DNA from 4 places in the Paenibacillus sp. sgz302148 genome. Region 1 is predicted to be linked to each of the others. Evidence: riboswitches for the same ligand, from Rfam matches in the RefSeq annotation. Region 1 holds a riboswitch; each other region holds the start of a gene.

Region 1 (5,047 bases):
TTGGTCGGCGAAGAGCGGAAAGAACTCATCCTTCAACAGCTCCATTTGCACGGCAAAGTGAAAACGAACGAGCTCGTTGAGCAGCTTCAAGTTTCTTCCGAAACGGTACGCAGATATTTGGAGGAGCTGGAAGAGGAAAACAAGCTGAAGAAAGTATACGGCGGCGCGATCAGCATCAAGACGGAGCGCGAAGAGCCGCCTCATATGAAACGCGAAATCATGCACATCGAGGAGAAGCGCAGAATCGGACGAACCGCGGCTTCTCTCGTGCAGCCGAACGACGTGATCATCATCGACGACGGGACAACCCCCGTACAGCTGCTTCATTTTATCGGCCATGTGCAGAACTTGAAGATCATCACCGTCTCCATCAATGCGCTGAACCTGCTGATCGACATGCAAAATCAGGGCAGCTTCAACGGCGAAGTGTTTTTCATCGGCGGCAAGGTCAATCCCAAGCATTACCGGACGTCCGGCGCGCTAGCGGAAAATATGATCGAGCATTTTTCGGCGGACAAAGCGTTTATCTCGATCGACGGTATGATGCTAGGCAAAGGGATGACCTGTTACGATACGGACCGGGCGATGATCGTCCGCAAGTTCATCGAGAACTCCTCGGAAACGATCGCGCTGACCGATCATTCCAAAATCGGCGTGAACACATTCTACAAAATCGCCGACCTGAAGGATATCGATACGATCATCTGCGATACGGCGGCACCAAAAGAATGGGAGCGCGAGCTCGAAGCGAAGTCCGTGCGCTGGTTGGTTGCGGAATAAGCAGCTTCTAACGCGCACAATGAAAGGCGTACAAGCCGTACTTACGGCCTGTGCGCCTTTTTACGCTTTATTTTCAGTTACAATTTTACCTTAAATTCAATATGTAATGTTTGCCAGAATGCGAGTCTTACAAGCCTAGTAACACGCCCTTCAGATTCCCTCATGGTCCGGCCTCAAACGCCTTTCCCCTCAAGCAATTGAGCGTTTATTACCATTCGTAAGCCCTTTCATTCCAGTCACTGCATCTATCATTTTTCATTTACATACATTTCCACTGTAAACATTTGTGGGGTTCAATTCATAGAAATGATATGTTAGCCTACTAAAAGGCCGAAACTTTTATAAGATTCCATTATAAAGGTGCGGGGGATGATTTTTCATGGTTTGTTTACATAAAGACAAGCCATTTGGGGTGAAGCGCGGCAACGCACAGGGTTGTATCCTCAACCCGAACCCGACAACTAACCTCGTAGGCAATTTATTTAAAAGGAGCACATAAATGAATATCAAAACGATCAAGAAATCGCTAGTCAGCATTGCTCTGGGGGCCTTCGCTCTAACAACCTTTTCGGTTTCGGCATTTGCCGAGGAGTATCGCATCAAACAGGACGATACGTTCTGGACGATTTCCCAAGCTTACGGGCTGCCGCTAAGCAGCGTGCTTGCTGCGAACAAAGGCGTAGACCCGCTAAACCTTCAGGAGGGGCAAACGATTCAATTGCCGACCAAAAACAGTGTGGCGAAAGCTCCAACCTTTACGGCCAAAGAATCGTCCAAGCCTGTCAAGATCGCATCCGCCGCGGATGATAACACGATCATTACCCCTTCGGGCAAAGCGTACGAGTTTAGAAAATCGTTTGACGTCGTTGCATCCGCTTACTCCGCAGATCCGTCGGAGAATGGCGGTTATGGAGCCGTCGATTATTTCGGGGATGCGCTGAAGCTGGGTACGATCGCCGTTGATCCGAAGGTCATTCCTTTCGGCACGAAACTGTTTATTACCGGATACGACTTCGCTGGCCTGCCTAAAGGCGGCATGATTGCAACCGCAAGCGATGCGGGCGGAGCGATCAAAGGTAAGCGAATCGACATCTTTATTCCCGGTTCGAAAAGCAAGGTCAACATGTTTGGCTTTCAAGACGTTAAAGTGTACATTTTAAAGTAATCATACTTAATTCCGTTAGGACAGCCGTTAAGCATTTGCTTAGCGGCTGTTTTCTATTTGATTCAACGCAAAAGTCGGTGTTTCTCGTTATTGGCTCGGCGGAATATGCAGCAATTGAGGGACGGTGACGATCCGGTATCCGTCGTCTTTCAGCTTCTGAATAATACGGGGCAGCGCTTTTACCGTTCCTGATAAATTTTGACGATTTCCCCCGGCCGAATGTTGCAGGATAATTGCACCAGGGTGAATGTACGGGATTACGTTATCCGTTACCTGCTGCATGTTCAGCTCTTTCCAATCCAACGAATCGATATCCCAGTTCACGACGACAAAATGGTTCCGCTTCATCCATCGCAGCTGCGGCTCCGTAATTTCCCCATAGGGTGGGCGAACCAACTTTGGTTTATAGCCGATAAGGCTGGATAGCACATGCTGAGTGCGCTCGATTTGCTGCTCGAAGTTAGGCACCGATATTTTTGTAAAAAGCGGATGATTGAACGAATGGTTGCCGATGACATGCCCTTCATTCACGATGCGCCGCACGACGTTCGGATTCTCTTGCGCCCGGGAACCGAGCAGGAAAAAGGTTGCCTTGACGCGATGCTTCTTCAAAATATCCAAGATTTGCGGAGTATACACGGAATCCGGCCCATCGTCGAACGTGAGGGCAACGCGTTTTAGATTGGAAGCCCCGTGCACCTTGAAGAAGCCCGAATATTTAACCCTCAACTCGGACAACGACAGGCGGCGTTGCGACATCTGCAATTGATGTACCGGCAACGATCGTTTCTTCGGTTTTGGTTTGATGTCCGGTTTTGATTTCGCTTTCGCAGACGGCTTGGACGATGAACCGGACGGCGGCTGTAATTGCAGCTTCGGTACGTTCAGCACGCCATCAGAAGCCTTCCGTCGGCCGGTTGTGCCCGAACCGGAAGTGGATGTCTTCGATTCCTCCTTGTTACCCGCCCTTGCTTGCAGCCGAAAACGCGGAGGCCGAAATTCCGGCTCCGCCGAGCGTCGCGACTGGGAATGCATGTTCGATGCCGCATGGTTCAGCTTATGATTCAACTCGTCCAGGGACGATAACGGTTCTTTCGTTTCCGAATGCGACGGCTTCATGCTGTTCGAACGGTCGCTGGATCCGCCGCAGGCGGTACATACCAATGCTGCAATGACGATTGTAAGATTCAGCTTGGCGGCAGCGTTCATGGCAATCCCCCCTCCGTTCTAGTGTGCTTGTTCGGCGCTGTTTTATGCGCAGTCCAATTGTGGTACACTCGAATTAACGATGCATGTCAAGGAAGGACGGCTATTATGGGTCAGATGCAACTGCCGCCGATCGATCGGTCTTTTATCGTAGTGGCTGCGGAGCTTTCCGCGGCCGAGGCGTTGTCTCGTTGTGCGGGACAAGCCTATATCGTCATTACACACGAACAACAGCCCTACGTTCTGCGAGTCGAAACGCTGAGGCGGCTTGCCGAACAGAATGCGCAGCAATCGCTGCTAACAGGGTTTATACATACAGGGTTGGTTATCCCTTCCCCAATTTGCAGACCGGATGAACTGATCGAACGGGATACGGATTGGTCCGTGCCCGTTCTTGTCGTCGATGAAGAAGGGAACCATCCGTACGCGGGCGTCGTCAGCCCCACGGCAATGGTGCGTTACTGGAAGGCGGAGCGCGAACGGCTGGCCGCTTATTTGCATACGATCATAGAGACCGTAGGTGATGCGGTAACCGCCGTCGACAAGGACGGCAAAGTATTGTATTGGAACCGGGCCGCAGAGGAGACGTATGGTATTGCCCGGGTGAGTATCGTCGGGCGTACGATCGGCGAGCATTTCCAGACGGAGTCGATTATGCTGTACGGCGTATTGGATGAAGGGCGCGAAGTGCGGCAAGTGTACCACCAGCCGACAGCCGACAAGCACGTGCTGATCAACGCTTCGCCGATCGTCGAGAACGGCGTCATTATCGGCGGCGTCGCGACGGAGCACGACATTACGCGAATCGTTCGCCTGAACGAAGAGCTATACGCGGCGCCGCTCTGGCTCGAGCAGGAACGGCTCGCGGAATCGGTGCTTGAGGCGGCCGGGGTCGGGCTCCAGCAAGCGATACGGCTTGCGCGCAAGGTGGCGCCGACGGATAGTCCGGTGCTGCTCATCGGTGAGCCGGGGTCGGAGACGGAAATGATCACCCGGCTCATCCACGAATCGAGCAAGCGTAAGGACGGCCCGCTGCTGACGCTGAACTGCGCCGCATACCCGGCCGGCGCGCTTGAAAGCGAACTGTTCGGCTACCAGGGCGGCGCGTTCTCCGGCGCCGATCATAGCGGCAAGCCAGGCCGGCTGGAAGCGGCCGACGGCGGGACGCTACTGATCGAGGACATCGACGAGATGCCGCCGGAGCTGCAGCTGAAGCTGTTCCAGTATATCGAGGAGGGGCAGCTGCAGCGCGTCGGGGCGAATCAGCCGACAGCCGCAGACACGCGAATCGTCGCCTCCGCGACGGCGGCGCTGTACGACAAGTGGAAGGACGGACGGTTCCACAATGCGCTGTACTACAAGCTTCACGTCGCCCAGATCGGCATCCCGCCGCTGCGCGAGCGGACAACCGACATCCCGGGGCTGATGACGGTGTTCCTGCGCGAATTCAGCGCGAAGTACCAGAAGCCGCTGCCGAAGCTGACGACGCCCGTGATGACGGCGTTGTTCAATTACGAATGGCCCGGCAACCTGCGCGAGCTTCAGCAAATCGCGGAACGGCTCGTGCTGCTGCACGATAACGGCATCGTCACGCTGGACGACCTGCCCGCGGACATCACCCCGGAAGATAAGGTTACCGGCATCGAGTCCTTCGCCGCCGAAACGCTGCTTCATGCACGCGGATCCGCTCAGCAGGAAGCGGCTTTGATCGAGGAGGCGCTCGCCAAAACCTATGGCAACAAAAGCGCCGCCGCCAAGCTTCTGGGCATCTCGCGGGGCACGCTGTACAACAAGATGAAGGAACTGGGGCTCGGATAACCCGCACACCGAGACAAACCATCCGTGCTCTACGAAAAAAACCGTTGGAAAACCGACTCGCGTCAGTTTCACAACGGT
Region 2 (5,047 bases), on a different contig from region 1:
TTCCAAGGAAGGTTACGTCCTTCCGGACAAGGTTATTTTCCAAAAAATTCAGGAGACGCTCGACGTCGGCGGAACCGAAATTTTGATGCAAGGCGGCACGAACCCGGACTTGCCGTTCAGCTATTATACCGACCTGCTGAAAGCGATCAAGCAGCGCTTCGACATTACGATGCATTCGTTCTCTCCGGCGGAGATCATGAAAATGAAGGAAGTGTCCGGCGGTTTGTCGTTGGAGGAAGTCGTTCGCCAGCTGAACGAAGCAGGCCTCGATTCGTTGCCGGGCGGCGGCGCTGAAATATTGGACGACCGCACGCGCCGCAAAATCAGCCGCCTCAAAGGCTCCTGGCGCGACTGGATGGACGTCATGCAAACGGCGCACCGTCAAGGCATGCATACGACGGGCACGATGGTCATCGGCTTCGGCGAGTCGATGGAGGAGCGCGCGCTGCATTTGCTGCGCATCCGCGACGCGCAGGACGAGTGCATTCAGCAGAAGCTGAATACGCCGGGCTTCCTGGCGTTTATTCCGTGGACGTTCCAGCCGGACAATACGAACATGAAAGTCGAAAAAGCGTCGCCCGAGGAATATCTGAAGACGCTCGCGATCAGCCGCATCATGCTCGACAACATTCCGAACTTCCAATCGTCATGGGTGACGATGGGGCCGGAGATCGGCAAGCTGACGCTCAGCTACGGCTGCAACGATTTCGGCAGCACGATGATCGAGGAGAACGTCGTATCCGCGGCAGGCACGACGCATAAGGTCAACATCAGCTCGACGCTGCAAATCATCCGCGAAGCGGGCAAAATCCCGGCGCAGCGCAACACGCGCTACGAGATCCTGCGCGTATTCGACGACAACGCGACCGTGGAGAAAGATTTTGTAATGCAGAACTAATCGTAATAAATAGCAACCTCCGCTCCACGAATTTTTTCGCGGTGCGGAGGTTTTTTGTTGGAAAGCCCAAGTTTTACGTCGCATAGTTTCGTGTGGTCGATCTAACATTGCATTTTTTATACGGATACTAGTATGGTGCCGGTACAAGTTCATTCGATTGTATTTCGTACAATCGGAATTCCAAATCATGTGATTTGAAGAGGGGGAATTCAATTTTGATTGCACATTTTGCAACGGATTTCCTTTTTTACTCGAATTCAGAGGATTTCCATTGCTCGTTATGCAATGATGATCTGACAGGGCTTGATGCGGTCGATGCTGCTGCTGTTGAACACATACGACAAAGAATGGATGTCGTCGGACGTCGAAAACATGTGTCCTTATCCCGACTTAGAAGAAATCCTACCGCGAACATAATTCAACAAGTCCCCTTGTTCTCTGTAAACACCGACCAATTGCTCGATTTGTTCGGTATTCATTCCGGCATGCCGCAACGCTTTTCGGAACGCCTTTATCCCTTGATGCCTTCGGTAAAATACCGCAGGAACAAGCAGACTCCCTTTCCCAACAACCTTTAGGATACCTGATAGCAGAACTAGCCAGCGCATATCAATGATTCGAAAAGCTGGAGGCTACCGACTTGAGCGTTCCGATATAGTCTTTGGCCATTTCCAGCGCATCTGCAGGAGGGATGCCCGCATCCACAAGCCCTTTGTAAAATTGGCCGACGGCCAGCCCCATCTGAGCGCCTGCTTGTTCTGAATACAGCGATTTGATAAGCTCATTCACTAGCTTGGGGACTTTATCCGACATGACCTCCATCAGTTCGCCGATTTCTTTTGTAGGGATATTACTCATAACTAACATCTCCTTATCAGTTGATTTAAAGTATGATATGCCAGGCTCGGCATTGTCATCTTGAAGATCCAATTCACCAAATCCAGCGGGGAATCCACAGTTTGCTCCAGCTCCGTCGCTTTGGACTTCACTTGCTTGAGCCACGCCGACTTCTGACCGGGAGGGAGCGAAGCGGAGATTTGCTGCATTTGCCGGAACAATGTCAGCTCTTCCTTCAAATATTGTCTGAACCGGGGATCTTGGCGGATCAATTCAAACACTTGCATTTTAGACTCCGCATCCAACCAGCCTGCAACATATTGCAATGCAAGCTCCCGCAGTTCTTGTTCCCGCTGATCCATGCTACCCCTCCTCCATCCAGTTCATTAGTTTTCTTTTTGCATAATAACATTTGCTCTTGATAGTCCCTTCCGATAATCCCGTAAGCTGCGCAACTTCCCGGTAGGTAAGACATTCTACGTAAATACAATACATAATCGTTCGGGAGACTTCGTCCAATCGACTCAGCATTTCGGATAAATCAGCACGCAAGATGAGCCGGTGTTCGGGGGAAGCCTCATGCGCCTGTGCCTGCTCCAGCTCGATTTCACTGCTTGTTTCCATATTTGACTTGCGAAGCCGATCGACCATTTTATGGTGTGCGATTGTTAAAATCCAAGCTTTCATGGATCTGACGCGAGGCGCTTTGTCCAGGTTCGTATAAACAGATAAGAAGGTGTCTTGAAAAATATCTTCAATCAGATGCGTGTCACGAAGCTTATATTTCAAATATGAATAGACGCGATCTGCAAATTGTTCGTAGATTCCGTCAAATTCCACATTTCCCCACCCCCTCACTACAATAGTCGTTATCAAACCGAGATTAGTTCGAATCGCCCGATGATTTTTGAAAAATATTTTTATTGGACTAGCAGAAGTTCAATAAACGCACTAAAATCATACTTTCCTCCCATTTCCTCAACTATGAACACGATTTGAGCTCTTTTCTTGCTTTTCGCAGCTTGGATCTGCAAGATTCGAGATAATCGCCGAACGACAGAGATAATCCAAGAAAACAAAAGGTTATCCGTCAAGTAAGCGCTCCACTCCTTCGCAGGTTTCCAATTCGTGCCTCATTTCGCTTGAAAGCCGCCTTTACAGTTTCAAGAGCGAGGAGTATGATTCAATTCATGATTTACCAATTCAACGAATTGCTTCAATGATCGCTGAGTTTCCGAACAGGAAAACGGGGGAACCAACCGCGATATGGCCGTCTGTGTGAGAGCGGATTGCGATGTCGCATGGGGTGAATCCTTAAGGTCAAACAAGATGACCTTGGGGTAGGGCGAACTCTCACCGCCCGAATCCGGCAGCTAACCTCGTAAGCGTGGATGGAGAGAGGAGTGACACCGTGATCGTGTAAACGACCGCAGGGGTTAAAGCCTCTGTGGTTTTTTATTGTCCAAAAACGAAATGTGATGAATCATAATGCATCTTTATCGCTGAGTCTCCGAGCAGGAGAGCGGGGGAACCAACGGCCGCGGGCCGATGTGAATAAGCATCGGGCCGAAGCCACGGGGTGAATCCTTAAGGTCAAACAAGTTGACCTTGGGGTAGGGCGACTTCCACGTCCGAATCCGACAGCTAACCTCGTAAGCGTATAGGGAGAGGCAACGATTGTCGTGCTTTCCAACTGCGATTCGAATAACGAATCGCATGATGCCGGAAGCCTGCGAGAAGAGTTCCTCATCTCGCAGGCTTCTTTGTTGTTGCTTTCTCCTTAAAGTACAAGGAGGAGAATTGGAATGGAGAATACCTATCAGCCGGAGGAATCCGACGGGGAACCGCAGTTTACGCTGGTGTACGCACCGAACAAAGCGGGAGAAAATTTTGTGAAGCTTTTGAAATATAAAAAAATTCCGTATGCCGTCTTGACGAATACCGAAGAGGCAAGAAGCTATTGGACCGGCCTCGGCGTACAGCATGTCATCTGCATCGATTCGGCGGATCACCAGACTTGGATCGTGCCTGAGGTGGCCGTCGGCAATGTTTACATTTTCGAACAAAGCCTGAATTTGTGCTGCCGTTTCATTCAGGTTTGCCGGACGTGGACGTCCAAGTCGATTTATGTCATTACGCAAGGGGCAAATCCGCGGATGATCTATCGGGGGTTAGGCGCGGATTGCGTCGTGCATTCAAGAACCGGTGAGGTTGCGTTTCTGCTGCAATCCTCCGAGAACGGGTAGGAGTTGATATTCAATGTTGGACTTATATATGATTTCGGCGCTAGCCGCCGCGTTCGGCTTGTTTTACGGATTTCTCCGTTGGTGCGACAGCGTGGTTGAGACGGGAGGCGAGCCGAAATGATCGTCGTGCTGATCGCAGCGCTGTTCGTATTCGTATATTTGGCTTATGCGCTAGTGAATCCGGAGAAGTTCTAATGTAAAGATGCGGAGGAGAGTTTAGATGGGAATGATACAAATCGCCGCGGTCATCGCGCTGCTTTTATTGCTTGTCAAACCTTTGGGGACGTACGTGTATCGCGTCTTTTCCAATGAATCGAATTGGAGCGACAAGCTGTTCGCGCCGGTCGAGAAGCTGATATATAAAGCTGTCGGCTTGCGCAACCGCTCCGGGATGACATGGAAAAAATACGCGTTAAGCTTTATTCTGACCAACATTGCGCTGGTTGCGATCAGTTATATTGTATTGCGGCTGCAAAAAGGTCTGCCGCTGAACCCAAGCGGGACCGACAACATGGAGCCGACCCTGATTTTCAATACGGTCATCAGCTTTATGACCAACACGAACCTACAGCATTACAGCGGCGAATCAGGACTTAGCTATTTCTCGCAAATGGCGGTTATCACGATGATGATGTTCACCTCGGCGGCGACCGGCTTTTCGGTGGCGATCGCGTTCGTGCGCGGCATTACGAGCAAAGGGCAGCATATCGGCAACTTCTTCGAAGATTTCATCAAGGCGCATACGCGGATTTTTTTCCCGTTCGCCGTTGTCATTACGCTGCTGCTCGTCGCCTTGCAGGTGCCTCAGACGCTGCAGCCTACGGTTACGGCGACAACGCTTGAGGGGGCCGTGCAGCAAATCGCGATGGGCCCGGTTGCTTCGCTGGAATCAATCAAGCATTTAGGCACGAACGGCGGCGGATTTTTCGGAGCGAACTCTTCGCACCCGTTTGAAAATCCGAACGCGTTAACGAACGTCATCGAAATGCTGTCGATGTGGGCGCTGCCGGCGGCATTGCCGTATACGTACGGATTGTTCGCCCGTAACAAAAAGCAAGGCTGGGTG
Region 3 (5,047 bases), on a different contig from region 1:
TGTAGAAACGAGTCAGCAAATTGTTGGCGAGCGTCTTGCGCCGCTGGGCGAAGCTTGCCTGCACCACGTCGAAGAAATGCTTCGCATCCTTGACGTCCACTGCCGGCTTCGATCGCACTTTCAGCCGGATGACCGCCGAATCAACGTTCGGCTGCGGCACGAACACCGTCTGCGGCACGATGCAGACGAGCTCCGGCTCGCAATAGAACTGAACGGCTACGCTTAAGCTGCCGTAATCTTTGCCGCCCGGCTTCGCCGCCATCCGCTCCGCGACTTCCTTCTGGATCATGACGACGATATTCTCGAGCGGCAGCCGCTCCTCCAGCAGTTTCATGATAATCGGGGTCGTCACGTAATACGGCAAATTGGCGACAACGCTGACGGCCTCTACGCCGTTCAGATGCTGCGCGACAACCTCGTGCAGGTTCAGCTTGAGCACGTCGCCGTGGACAACCTTCACGTTGGCGTAGGGCGCAAGCGTGTCCTCCAGAATCGGGATGAGCCGCTGGTCGATTTCGATGGCTGCGACTTTGCCCGCTTCCTTCGCGAGCTGCTGCGTCAGCGCCCCGATGCCCGGACCGATCTCAAGCGCGCCGCGCGTAGCATCCAGCTGCGCCGCATCGACGATTTTGCCGAGGATGTTCTGGTCGATCAGAAAGTTCTGGCCTAAGCTTTTTTTCAACGTGAATCCGTATTTGTTAATAATCTCTTTGGTCCGCCTCGGCGAGGCGATATCCTGTTCGATGTTCGTCATCTATGACCCTCTTTTGTCCAATTGTTGCAGCGCCGCTTGAAACTCCTCGCGGCTAATTTGAAACATGCTGCACCGTTTATAAAATTGTTTGCCGTTGCATACGCCAATCCCAAGCAGCTTGCCCATCTCCAGCCGTCTGCGCGCCGCGTCGGCATGTACGATGAGTCCCGCTTCGATCAGGTCCTCCATCGTGATCTGCGACTCGCTCCCGGCGTATTCGCTGCGCACATTGGCAAGTGCCTTCCGGATCGTCTCAGGGCTCGCGTTCTCGACGCCGATGTCGCCTTTCCACTCCGCGTCCTCCGCATTGATGAAAGCATGCTTGCAGCCCGGTACGCGCGCCGCCACGATTTTACGAATCCGCTCCCCCGCATGATCGGGGTCGGTGAAGATAATGACGCCGCGTCTCGCATGCGCAAGCTCCACCCTGCGGAGGACGTCCTCTCCGATGGCCGAGCCACCGGTCTCGATCGTTTCGGCCTCTACGGCCCTCAGAATCGCCGTTGTATCGTCTTTGCCCTCAACGACAATAATTTCTTTAATCATTCCGCCATTCGTCCTCCAGACCCCATGGATACATGATGTGAGTGGTAATGTTAAAACTTACGCCTCACAGCAAAAAAGAAGAGGATGTACTCCTCTTCTTAGCATGCCACATTTTGCAATTGAATGCCAGCTGCCCAAGCTGAAGCTTAATTCGCCGACGGCTTATTCGGCCCGATAATATAAACGGTGTAGCCTCGCTTAAGCCCAAAACGGTCGACGTAATCCTCGCTATCGAAATAGACGTCGATTTTCTTCCCTTTGACGGCACCGCCGGTATCTTCCGCCCGCCGGAAGCCGATCCCTTCGATGTATACCCACCAGCCCATCGGAATGACCTTCGGATCAACCGCAATCGTACGGCCTTCGGTTACCCGCGTGCCGGATGCGGTCACGCCATAACCGTGATCGCCCTTCTTCTTGCCGGTCGATTCTTCGCCGGCCGAATAAGCGGTTAACGTGACGTTCTTAAGCACTTGCTTCGCATCAAACGTGACGCCCTTCTTCGACAACGTCTCCACTGCGGGAGAATGTTTGGATAATACCGCCACCTTCGGCATCTGCTTCGTGCCGACGGCGATAATGGTATTCACAGATGGCGCCTGCACAAGCTTGTTTACGACTTTCGCCGATACGAGCTTGCCGTCTTCGTACACTTTCTCCACCTTGCTGACGACAAGACCGGATTTGCCGTTCTGAACGACCTTCTCCTTGCCTTTGAGCAGCGTCGGATCCGCCTTCTTCACGATCTGGAACGGAACGGTCTGTTTGCGGTCTTCGAACGTTTTCTTCACTCTGACGACCGTGACCTTGCCTCCCGAAGCGATCGCCTGGTCCAGCGATGGCATTACTTTGTCTTGCTTGCCTATAGAAATATTCGACTTCTCTATGGCGTTTCGAACTGTCTTTTCTGTCGTGTATACCGTTTTGGTCTGCCCGTCAGCAGTCACTTGAACCGGAATCGCATGATCGATCACGACGCGATCCCCGTCCTTGATCGACGACGTTACCGGCAAAGAAATCCGGTCGTGCTCGCCGATCGAAATGGCTTGTTCATCCAGTAGGCGTTGCAGGACCCATTGCTTTGTTTCCACAACGGTTTCTCGTCCATTCACAACTACGGATACGCTCTTGGTAGCCGTACCGTACAACAACACCAAAAACATGAAAGTCATAGCGAATGAGATTACAGCGGTAAGTAGGATCAGACGCAAGTTTTCATGCTTCCATCGCAATGCGAAAGACATGCTGGATGATCGGTTCCCATGGGTGTCCTCAAACTGAAAATCGCCCACTTCTTCGGTCCTCCTTCATAGCCCCGCCGCCCGAGTGTAACATGAGTTCATCCTGACGCGACTATCGTTTTTTACTCCCAGATCCGCAGTTCGATCCGATCGAAGCTGCTAATCCGGTGTGCAAGCTGGTACAGTCCACCTCCCATGCTTAACTGTATGAACCCCGCTTGTTCGATATTCAAAATAAAAGAAGCCGGCGATAAGAGGATACTCTTTCGCGGCTTCCGGTGACGTCAAAAACACATAGGAAGGTTGGCAGCACGAAATTTCCTCTCCCTGGCACGCTTACGAGGTTAGCTGACGGATTCGGACGTGAGAGTCGCCCTATTCGCAACGCAATCACATTCGGCATATGGCCAAAAATGATCGCTTGCAAAATTCACCCCTAATGAATGCACACGGCGTACTATCGGATAAGCAGCCGTACGTGGTTCCCCCGTTCTCCTACTGGAGACTCAGCGATACTGGAAATTGCAAACAATATTAACGTTCTGAAAAGAATGATAACCTGATTCCACCATCGGTGTAAAGAACGGCAAAAAACCGTTTTTCGGTAAAATTGATGAAAAAGCAGCGAAATTTCGTGAATTTTTGAAACAAAAGCATTAATTATTTCGTCATATTTAAGAAGATCTCTGTATTTCTTTCATTTTTGTGAAAATGTAAATATTTGGGCGGCGTTTTCGCTCGTTATTTTCGCGATTTCTTGGAGAGAAATTCCTTTTATTTCCGCTGCCATCTCCGCCACTAGTCTCACATGAGCACTCTCGTTTCGCTTTCCACGAAATGGGTGAGGAGTTAAATAAGGGCTATCTGTCTCGACCAATAGACGGTCCAGAGGCACCTTCGAGAGCACATCTTTCGGTTGAACCGCATTCTTGAACGTGATCGGTCCCCCGAACGAAATATAAAAACCCATATCGAGACATTGCTTGGCCGTTTCCCAGCTCCCCGAGAAGCTGTGCATGACCCCGCCGACCTCTCCGGCCTTCTCTTCCTTCAACAACCTCAGAATATCCTCATGCGCATCCCGATTATGAATGACAATCGGCATGTTCAGCTTGCGAGCGAGCCTGATTTGCTCCCGAAATACGCGATGCTGCACGTCCCGCGGCGACGTGTCCCAATAATAATCTAGCCCGATCTCACCGATCGCCACCACCTTCGGGTGTTTCGCTAGCGATTCGATCCATTCCAAATCGCCCGGTTCCATAGTGATCGCATCTTGGGGATGCCATCCAACGACGGCGTAGATGAAATCGTAGGTTTCGGCAAGCTTCATCGTCGTCGGGATCGTTTCGCGGTTGAATCCGATATTGATTAATTTGGTTACGCCCTGCTCCAGCGCGCGCGCGATTACTTCCTCGCGATCATCGTCGAACTTGGGCGAATCCAAATGCGTATGCGTGTCGATTAACATGATTGTCCTCCTCATTCTATGTCGAAAAATTTCCGGACTTCCGGCTTCAAATTTTGTCTTTCTTCATATAACATGTCCGCAGGATAATAGAAGTGATGTTTCCCCATATGGATGCCGCTGATCGAGCGGACGATCTCCGATTTTCGCGAGATTTCGGTCAACTTGTCGCGATCGCCGAGCAGTAAAATCGGCGGTTTCTCCTCAGCTTCCCCAGGCCGATAAACATCATACGGAAGATCGGAAGGAAAATCAATCTCGAAGTAATAATCGGGATCGATGCCGATTTGGCGCATATTATCGCGGATCGTTTCGATCAATTTCCCGTCGATGACGTCCGATATGACATATTTGTACAGCTTTCGGTCGAGAAATCGAATGCACAGATCGGATAGGATCGGGTCCCGCTCCTTCGTCCATTGCATGAACAGCGTTTGGATCAGCGCTTCATCCAGCATCAAATACTGCTCGGCCGTCATCGTATTCTCGAATAGCGACGGCAGCGGTTCGAGCAGGAATTGAAACGAATAACGACCCCCATAAAGCTGTTTCGCCCTGCGAAATATTTGTCGAAGTATGATTTCCGAGCTTCGCGTAACCGGGTGGAAGTAGACCTGCCAGTACATTTGGTATCTCGACATCAAATAATCTTCCACCGCATGCATGCCGCTGTCCTTAACGACGATTTTTCCTTTGAAAGGCCTAAGCACGCGCAAAATCCGGTCCAAGTCGAACGTTCCGTAATTGACGCCGGTAAAATAGGCATCGCGAAGCAAATAATCCATCCGGTCCGCGTCCAATTGGCTCGATACGAGGCTGATGACGATCGGCTTATTGTACGTTTTGGCGATCACTTCGGAAACGCGCTGCGGGAACGATTCCGAAACCCGGCGCAAGACATGGTTCACCTCCGTGTCGCCAAGCAAAAGCTTGATGGTCCAATCCTCATGATGCATGTCGAAGGCTTGTTCGATCGAGTGTGAGAAAGGCCCGTGTCCGATATCGTGCAGCAGCGCTGCGCAAAGACACAATAATCGT
Region 4 (5,047 bases), on a different contig from region 1:
CGTCTTGCAATAAAGGAGCCGACGCCTTGGTTCCCCCTTGGCCTCCGTCGAGGCTGACAAAATCAACGCCGGCCTGAATGGCGATGTCCAGATCCTGTTCCAGTATCGCGCTGGGACACAGCTTGACACCGATCGGAACGCCGCCGGTCACTTCTCGAAGATGGTTTACCAGCGTTCTTAAGTCCTCCGGTTTATGGATTTCCCGGTGGCGCGCCGGAACAACTAGCGGGTCATCATTGTCGGGCAGCTGCATGATCTCCCGCACCCTGCCTTGTAATTCTTTCGCAGGAATAACGGTTGCCGTTCCCGCAACAGCACCGCGCCCGAAATGGATTTCGATGGCATCGGCTTGCCTCAGAATTTCCGGAGTTTTCGACCAATATCCCGTATTGTATTGCAAAATCAAATATTTGGCATTCGCCCTTTCTTCCGGCAAAAATCCGCCTTCCCCCGTATTGGTCGATGTTCCTACGGCCGCCGTTCCTCTCGCTATCGCGATTTTTACCTTTTCGCTTACTCCGATGCCGTACCCCATCGCCGCCGCCATCAAAGGAATCGACAAGGTCAAAGGTTTTTTCGCTTTGGGGCCGATCGTAACGGTGACGTCGATCTCCACGTCTTCATGAGAAGGAAAAGTTGCAAGCTGGGCAGGCGAAAAAACCAGTCCGTCGAAATGCAAATATTTTTTGTGGCTGCCAAACGGTCTTTCGATAATCGAGCCTGATGAAGCACGCAAGCTGTTTTCGACGGTTTTGATCGGGCTTACTCGGGTTAATGCCGTGACGATTTCCCAAATATTCGACGCATAGCGCTCGTTCATGAGCTGTTTTGTAAAACGGCCAATACCCCATTTGATCAGAGGCCTGGAAACCTTAAACATGAATATCCACGTAAACAAAAAGGCAGCGACAGCCCCGGCGAAAGACTCCAGAATCATCATGATCCATCGGTTTTCCATGTGATGTACCTCGTTTCATGAAATCCCGCCTATTATTCCCTCGAATGGTCGATTGCATCCTTGACCTACTCCAACGAGCCGGCAACGATATTTCCTTTATACATGGTGGCGATGCGTGTTGATCTTCTTGCGATCGTTTCTGCGGAACAAGTCGCGTCAACAAACACAATGCTTGCTTCATCGCCGGGTTTAGGCCAAACCCGCCGTCCTTCTTCATCAAGCGGCGTCTTGCCCCCAGTAATAAACCCAAGCGTTCGCGCCAAGGAGCGTTCATCTACCCATCTCGAAATTTCCCCCAGCCGCCCTGCTCGCTCTAATATGTCTCCATTGCCATACGGAGACCATACATCGAACACATTATCGCACCCGACGGCGACGGATACGCCATGATCGTGCAATAAGCGAACAGGCGGGAATTTGCGGGCAAGCGGCACGCTAGTAATAATGGTGATCCCGGCCTCCGCCAGCATATCGGCCATTTCGGCGGCTTGATCGGACGGAATATCCCCCAGGCTGAATGCATGGCTGACGGCGACTTTTCCTTGAAGACTAGCTTCCCGGGTAAGCTCGGCTAATCGCTTGATGGTAGCAATTCCGACTTGATCGGCATCATGCAGGTGTAAATCGACGCCGGCATTCCCTTCCACGGCAATCTCCATCATTTGCTGCAGCGATCTTTCCATATCCCCATCGACGGTAGCCGGATCTACGCCTCCGACAATGGTCGCCCCTCTGCGAACCGCTTCCCTTGTCAAATCGCCCGCTTCCGATCGCAATAACCCATGCTGCGGGAAAGCGACAATTTCATAGGACAGCTTCCCTTCAAACAGCTGCTGCGCTTGTTGGACCTCTTCCAGATTGGCAAGTCCGACTTCCGGATAAATATCGACATGCGTGCGAATATGAGTAGCTCCAGCCCGCAAAGAGGCTTCCAAATAGTTGACTGCACGTTCGTGAGTCGAAGTAGGTAAATTCGGGAGCACTTCTTTTTCTTCCGCGAGACGTTCGAATATCGAACTCACCGGCGTGACGGCTCTCCAGCGGTCGCCGAGTAAAGTTTTGTCCAAGTGGCAATGTTTTTCGATGAAAGAAGGAAGCACTAAATATTGTTTGGCATCCTTCTTCGGCAACCTGCCATCAACAGGCTGATCCGCAGATACGATTTTTTTAATCACTCCGTCCTCTATGAGCAAATGGAACAATTCCGTATCCGTTCCTGCTATCACTCCATCTCTCTTGCGGTATCCTGTCTCCAAGCGGGCATTTGTAAGCCAATACGTCGAGTTCATCTTAACACGTCCTTTCTGTCGTCATTCCCCATGCTAGCATGGAAATGATTATATGCAAAATATTTATAAAATTAGATAAGCATACGATCTGCATATACAAAGAAAGAGCCTCATTCCTGAGACTCGACATGCGCTTTATTCGCCCATTCACTACCGCGGGTTTTCAATCCTTGATCGTATTATGGCTTAGCTTTATTATATCCTGAGGCTTCGCAAACTTATATTTTGCCGGTATGCGCTCATGATCTTTACATCCCCACAATGCCAAACCAAAATCAACGCCCGCATCTTTCGCATTCGATTTTACTTCATTGTTCCATGTTAATTTATGAAATCCATTTCAAGTCAACCATCATCATCCGTCAAAAGTACGGAGCAAGAAGAAGAGCCGGTATTAGACAATATCTAATAACCGGCTCTTCTTGGCTGATATGGACTCAGCCCTACTTTTCGTGTTCATCGCTGATCATTGCCGCATAATCTTCGCCCTGAACAACCCTTCTTGCTGTAACATACCGTTTGGAGTAATATGTATCGCTAAGCTTGCTGATGCTGACGCCCTTCGAACTTGAGGAATGCGCAAATTTCCCGTCCCCCAAATATACTCCCGCATGCGAGATTCCTTTGCCGTCCGTATTAAAAAATACAAGATCCCCGGCTTGAAGCTCATCCTTCGAAACTTCTATGCCAACGTCGGCTTGTGTTTTCGAAGTTCGCGGCAATTCCGTGTTGAATTGATTAAAAATATGCAAGATGAAGCCGGAGCAGTCAAAACCGGCCGTTGTCGTGCCGCCCCATTTGTACGGGGTGTTCAGCACTTCATTCACCGCGTGTTCCAGTTTCGAGTCGTCCGCAAAAACGGTTCCGGCTTGAACGGTGAACAGCATGGCAGTGCCTAGCAAAATCGTGAATACTTTTTTCTTCAACGGTGTCTCCTTCCTATGCCTGCGAGGTTAGCTGAGGGTTCGGTTGGAAGTTCCCTATGGCCACTCTGAATCGAGACCAATTCACCCGTTATGGTTCCCCCGCTCCCCTATCGGGGATTCGGCAAAATGATGTAATAAAATCTGCCAGTCTACAAAGTTCGACTTTTGTTGATTTTTTCCTGCCCATGTCACAAATTTGACGAATTTAAATCATGAACAAGCGATTCATATATTTGTAGGTCAAGCCATATTGTATTACTAATAGGGTGAGGGGGCATAGTACCATGGGAAGTGTAATATATAGCAGCTTGTACGGTATTCTTTCGGTGTGGATTACAGGCTTTATCATTGCTTTTCGTAAGCAGTTGCCCGTTATGGCCGGCATGATGGCTGCCATGACGATAGGAATGACAGTTGGATTGGGTCTAGGCGTTTTGTTTGCCTTATGGTTACCTGGCCTATTTTTTCAATCAACGGTTCTCAGCATGCTGATCGGGGGTGCAATCGGGGTCATAGCCGGGGCGCCTATTAGTATGATAGCCATATTAGACGGGTTATTATCGGGTATTATGGGAGGTATGATGGGCACGATGCTGATGGTGATGATGCCTCCTTCCTTCGCGGGGAATACGGTTAGAATCCTATCCATTCTTTGCGTCGGAGCTATTTTTTTGTTATTTCTCATGCTGCAGGGGGAAGTCACAAGCGATTTTCTGAAGCAAAAGTCAATTCTCTTTTCCAGGCCCATTTTTATGTTTTTGTTTATTTTGTTGTCTCTAATTTCCACAACATTCATTCCAATTCATCCAACTTCGGATCTTGGTCGGCCTTCTTCGCCTCCGGAGCAATCTACCGGGCAGTCTGGGCACGTTCACGATCATTCATCGAACCACTCTGATGCTTCGCATCATGTGGATGAAGAGCTTGTTGTTAAAGCTACGGAATATTCTTTTTCACCAACATCTATCCGCGCTGCGGTTGGCCAGAAAATCAAAATTACACTCGAAAATACAGGCCAAGCGGAGCATGACTTCGAAATCGTCGGGACAAACGTACATATTCACGCGGCACCCGGGGAGAAGAACAGCATGGCCGTTAGTTTCGACAAAGCAGGCTATTATCAAGTGATCTGCACTTTGCCGGGTCATAAGGAAGCCGGCATGACGGCATCCATCCAGGTTTCAAAGCCTTAACGAATGAGAAAATGAGACGGCTTCTCTTAGCCTACTGATGGCCGATATGAAAAAAAGCTTACCCCGACTCAGGGTAAGCTTTTTGATCCGCATCGTTCGATATCGACTAGCCAAGCGCTTCCCGCAAATACCTTCCCGTGTATGACTCCCTTACCTTCGCTACTTGCTCCGGCGTTCCTTCCGCAACGACCGTGCCGCCGCCTTCTCCGCCTTCAGGGCCGATGTCGATCATCCAATCGGATTCCCGAATGAGCTCCATATTATGCTCGACGACAATTACGGAATTGCCTGCGTCCACCAGCTTATCCAGAAGCAGCGTCAGTTGGCGCACATCGGCGGGATGCAAGCCGGTCGTTGGTTCGTCCAATAAATACAGCGTATGCTTCTTTGATTTTTTGCCGAGCTCCTTAGCTAATCTTAACCGTTGGCCCTCTCCGCCCGATAAGGTCCTCACCGATTGCCCCCAATGGAGGTAGCCTAAGCCGACCTCGCTTAGCAAACGGATCATATCCGCCAACTTGTCGTTTCCTTCGAATACGGCCAAGCTCTCCTGAACCGTCATATCCAGCAGATCGGAGATGGAATAGCCTTCATACTTGATGCTCAAAACCTCCTCCTGGAAACGGCGGCCTTTGCATGACGGGCATCGGACTTCGATATCCGGCAGAAAATGCATGTTCA

Evidence for each region. Region 1 has a riboswitch for cyclic di-AMP ahead of AC0LWM_RS04870 (3D domain-containing protein). Riboswitches for the same ligand answer to the same signal wherever they lie in the genome.
Region 2: it holds a riboswitch for cyclic di-AMP, as region 1 does, so the genes downstream of both, AC0LWM_RS08930 (hypothetical protein) here and AC0LWM_RS04870 (3D domain-containing protein) in region 1, are expected to answer to the same signal.
Region 3: it holds a riboswitch for cyclic di-AMP, as region 1 does, so the genes downstream of both, AC0LWM_RS27935 (resuscitation-promoting factor) here and AC0LWM_RS04870 (3D domain-containing protein) in region 1, are expected to answer to the same signal.
Region 4: it holds a riboswitch for cyclic di-AMP, as region 1 does, so the genes downstream of both, AC0LWM_RS31350 (C40 family peptidase) here and AC0LWM_RS04870 (3D domain-containing protein) in region 1, are expected to answer to the same signal.

What each region holds. Positions count from the first base shown of each region.
Region 1 covers NZ_JBVYOJ010000002.1:273,070-278,116, forward strand. The annotation lists gene AC0LWM_RS04865 (DeoR/GlpR family DNA-binding transcription regulator) at 1-780, shown strand, start outside; cyclic di-AMP (ydaO/yuaA leader) riboswitch at 1,099-1,271, shown strand; gene AC0LWM_RS04870 (3D domain-containing protein) at 1,280-1,945, shown strand; gene AC0LWM_RS04875 (polysaccharide deacetylase family protein) at 2,033-3,154, opposite strand; gene AC0LWM_RS04880 (sigma-54 interaction domain-containing protein) at 3,260-4,969, shown strand.
Region 2 covers NZ_JBVYOJ010000005.1:29,787-34,833, reverse strand. The annotation lists gene mqnC (cyclic dehypoxanthinyl futalosine synthase) at 1-898, shown strand, start outside; gene AC0LWM_RS08950 (hypothetical protein) at 1,114-1,476, shown strand; gene AC0LWM_RS08945 (hypothetical protein) at 1,508-1,756, opposite strand; gene AC0LWM_RS08940 (hypothetical protein) at 1,759-2,097, opposite strand; gene AC0LWM_RS08935 (RNA polymerase sigma factor) at 2,099-2,575, opposite strand; cyclic di-AMP (ydaO/yuaA leader) riboswitch at 2,950-3,138, shown strand; cyclic di-AMP (ydaO/yuaA leader) riboswitch at 3,226-3,410, shown strand; gene AC0LWM_RS08930 (hypothetical protein) at 3,541-3,981, shown strand; gene AC0LWM_RS08925 (potassium-transporting ATPase subunit F) at 4,099-4,176, shown strand; gene kdpA (potassium-transporting ATPase subunit KdpA) at 4,202-5,047, shown strand, end outside.
Region 3 covers NZ_JBVYOJ010000025.1:10,591-15,637, reverse strand. The annotation lists gene rsmA (16S rRNA (adenine(1518)-N(6)/adenine(1519)-N(6))-dimethyltransferase RsmA) at 1-754, opposite strand, end outside; gene rnmV (ribonuclease M5) at 755-1,300, opposite strand; gene AC0LWM_RS27935 (resuscitation-promoting factor) at 1,447-2,592, opposite strand; cyclic di-AMP (ydaO/yuaA leader) riboswitch at 2,860-3,063, opposite strand; gene AC0LWM_RS27930 (TatD family hydrolase) at 3,239-4,012, opposite strand; gene AC0LWM_RS27925 (HD domain-containing protein) at 4,024-5,047, opposite strand, start outside.
Region 4 covers NZ_JBVYOJ010000037.1:697-5,743, forward strand. The annotation lists gene AC0LWM_RS31340 (FMN-binding glutamate synthase family protein) at 1-958, opposite strand, end outside; gene AC0LWM_RS31345 (amidohydrolase) at 1,024-2,247, opposite strand; gene AC0LWM_RS31350 (C40 family peptidase) at 2,691-3,173, opposite strand; cyclic di-AMP (ydaO/yuaA leader) riboswitch at 3,175-3,307, opposite strand; gene AC0LWM_RS31355 (cupredoxin domain-containing protein) at 3,458-4,366, shown strand; gene uvrA (excinuclease ABC subunit UvrA) at 4,473-5,047, opposite strand, start outside.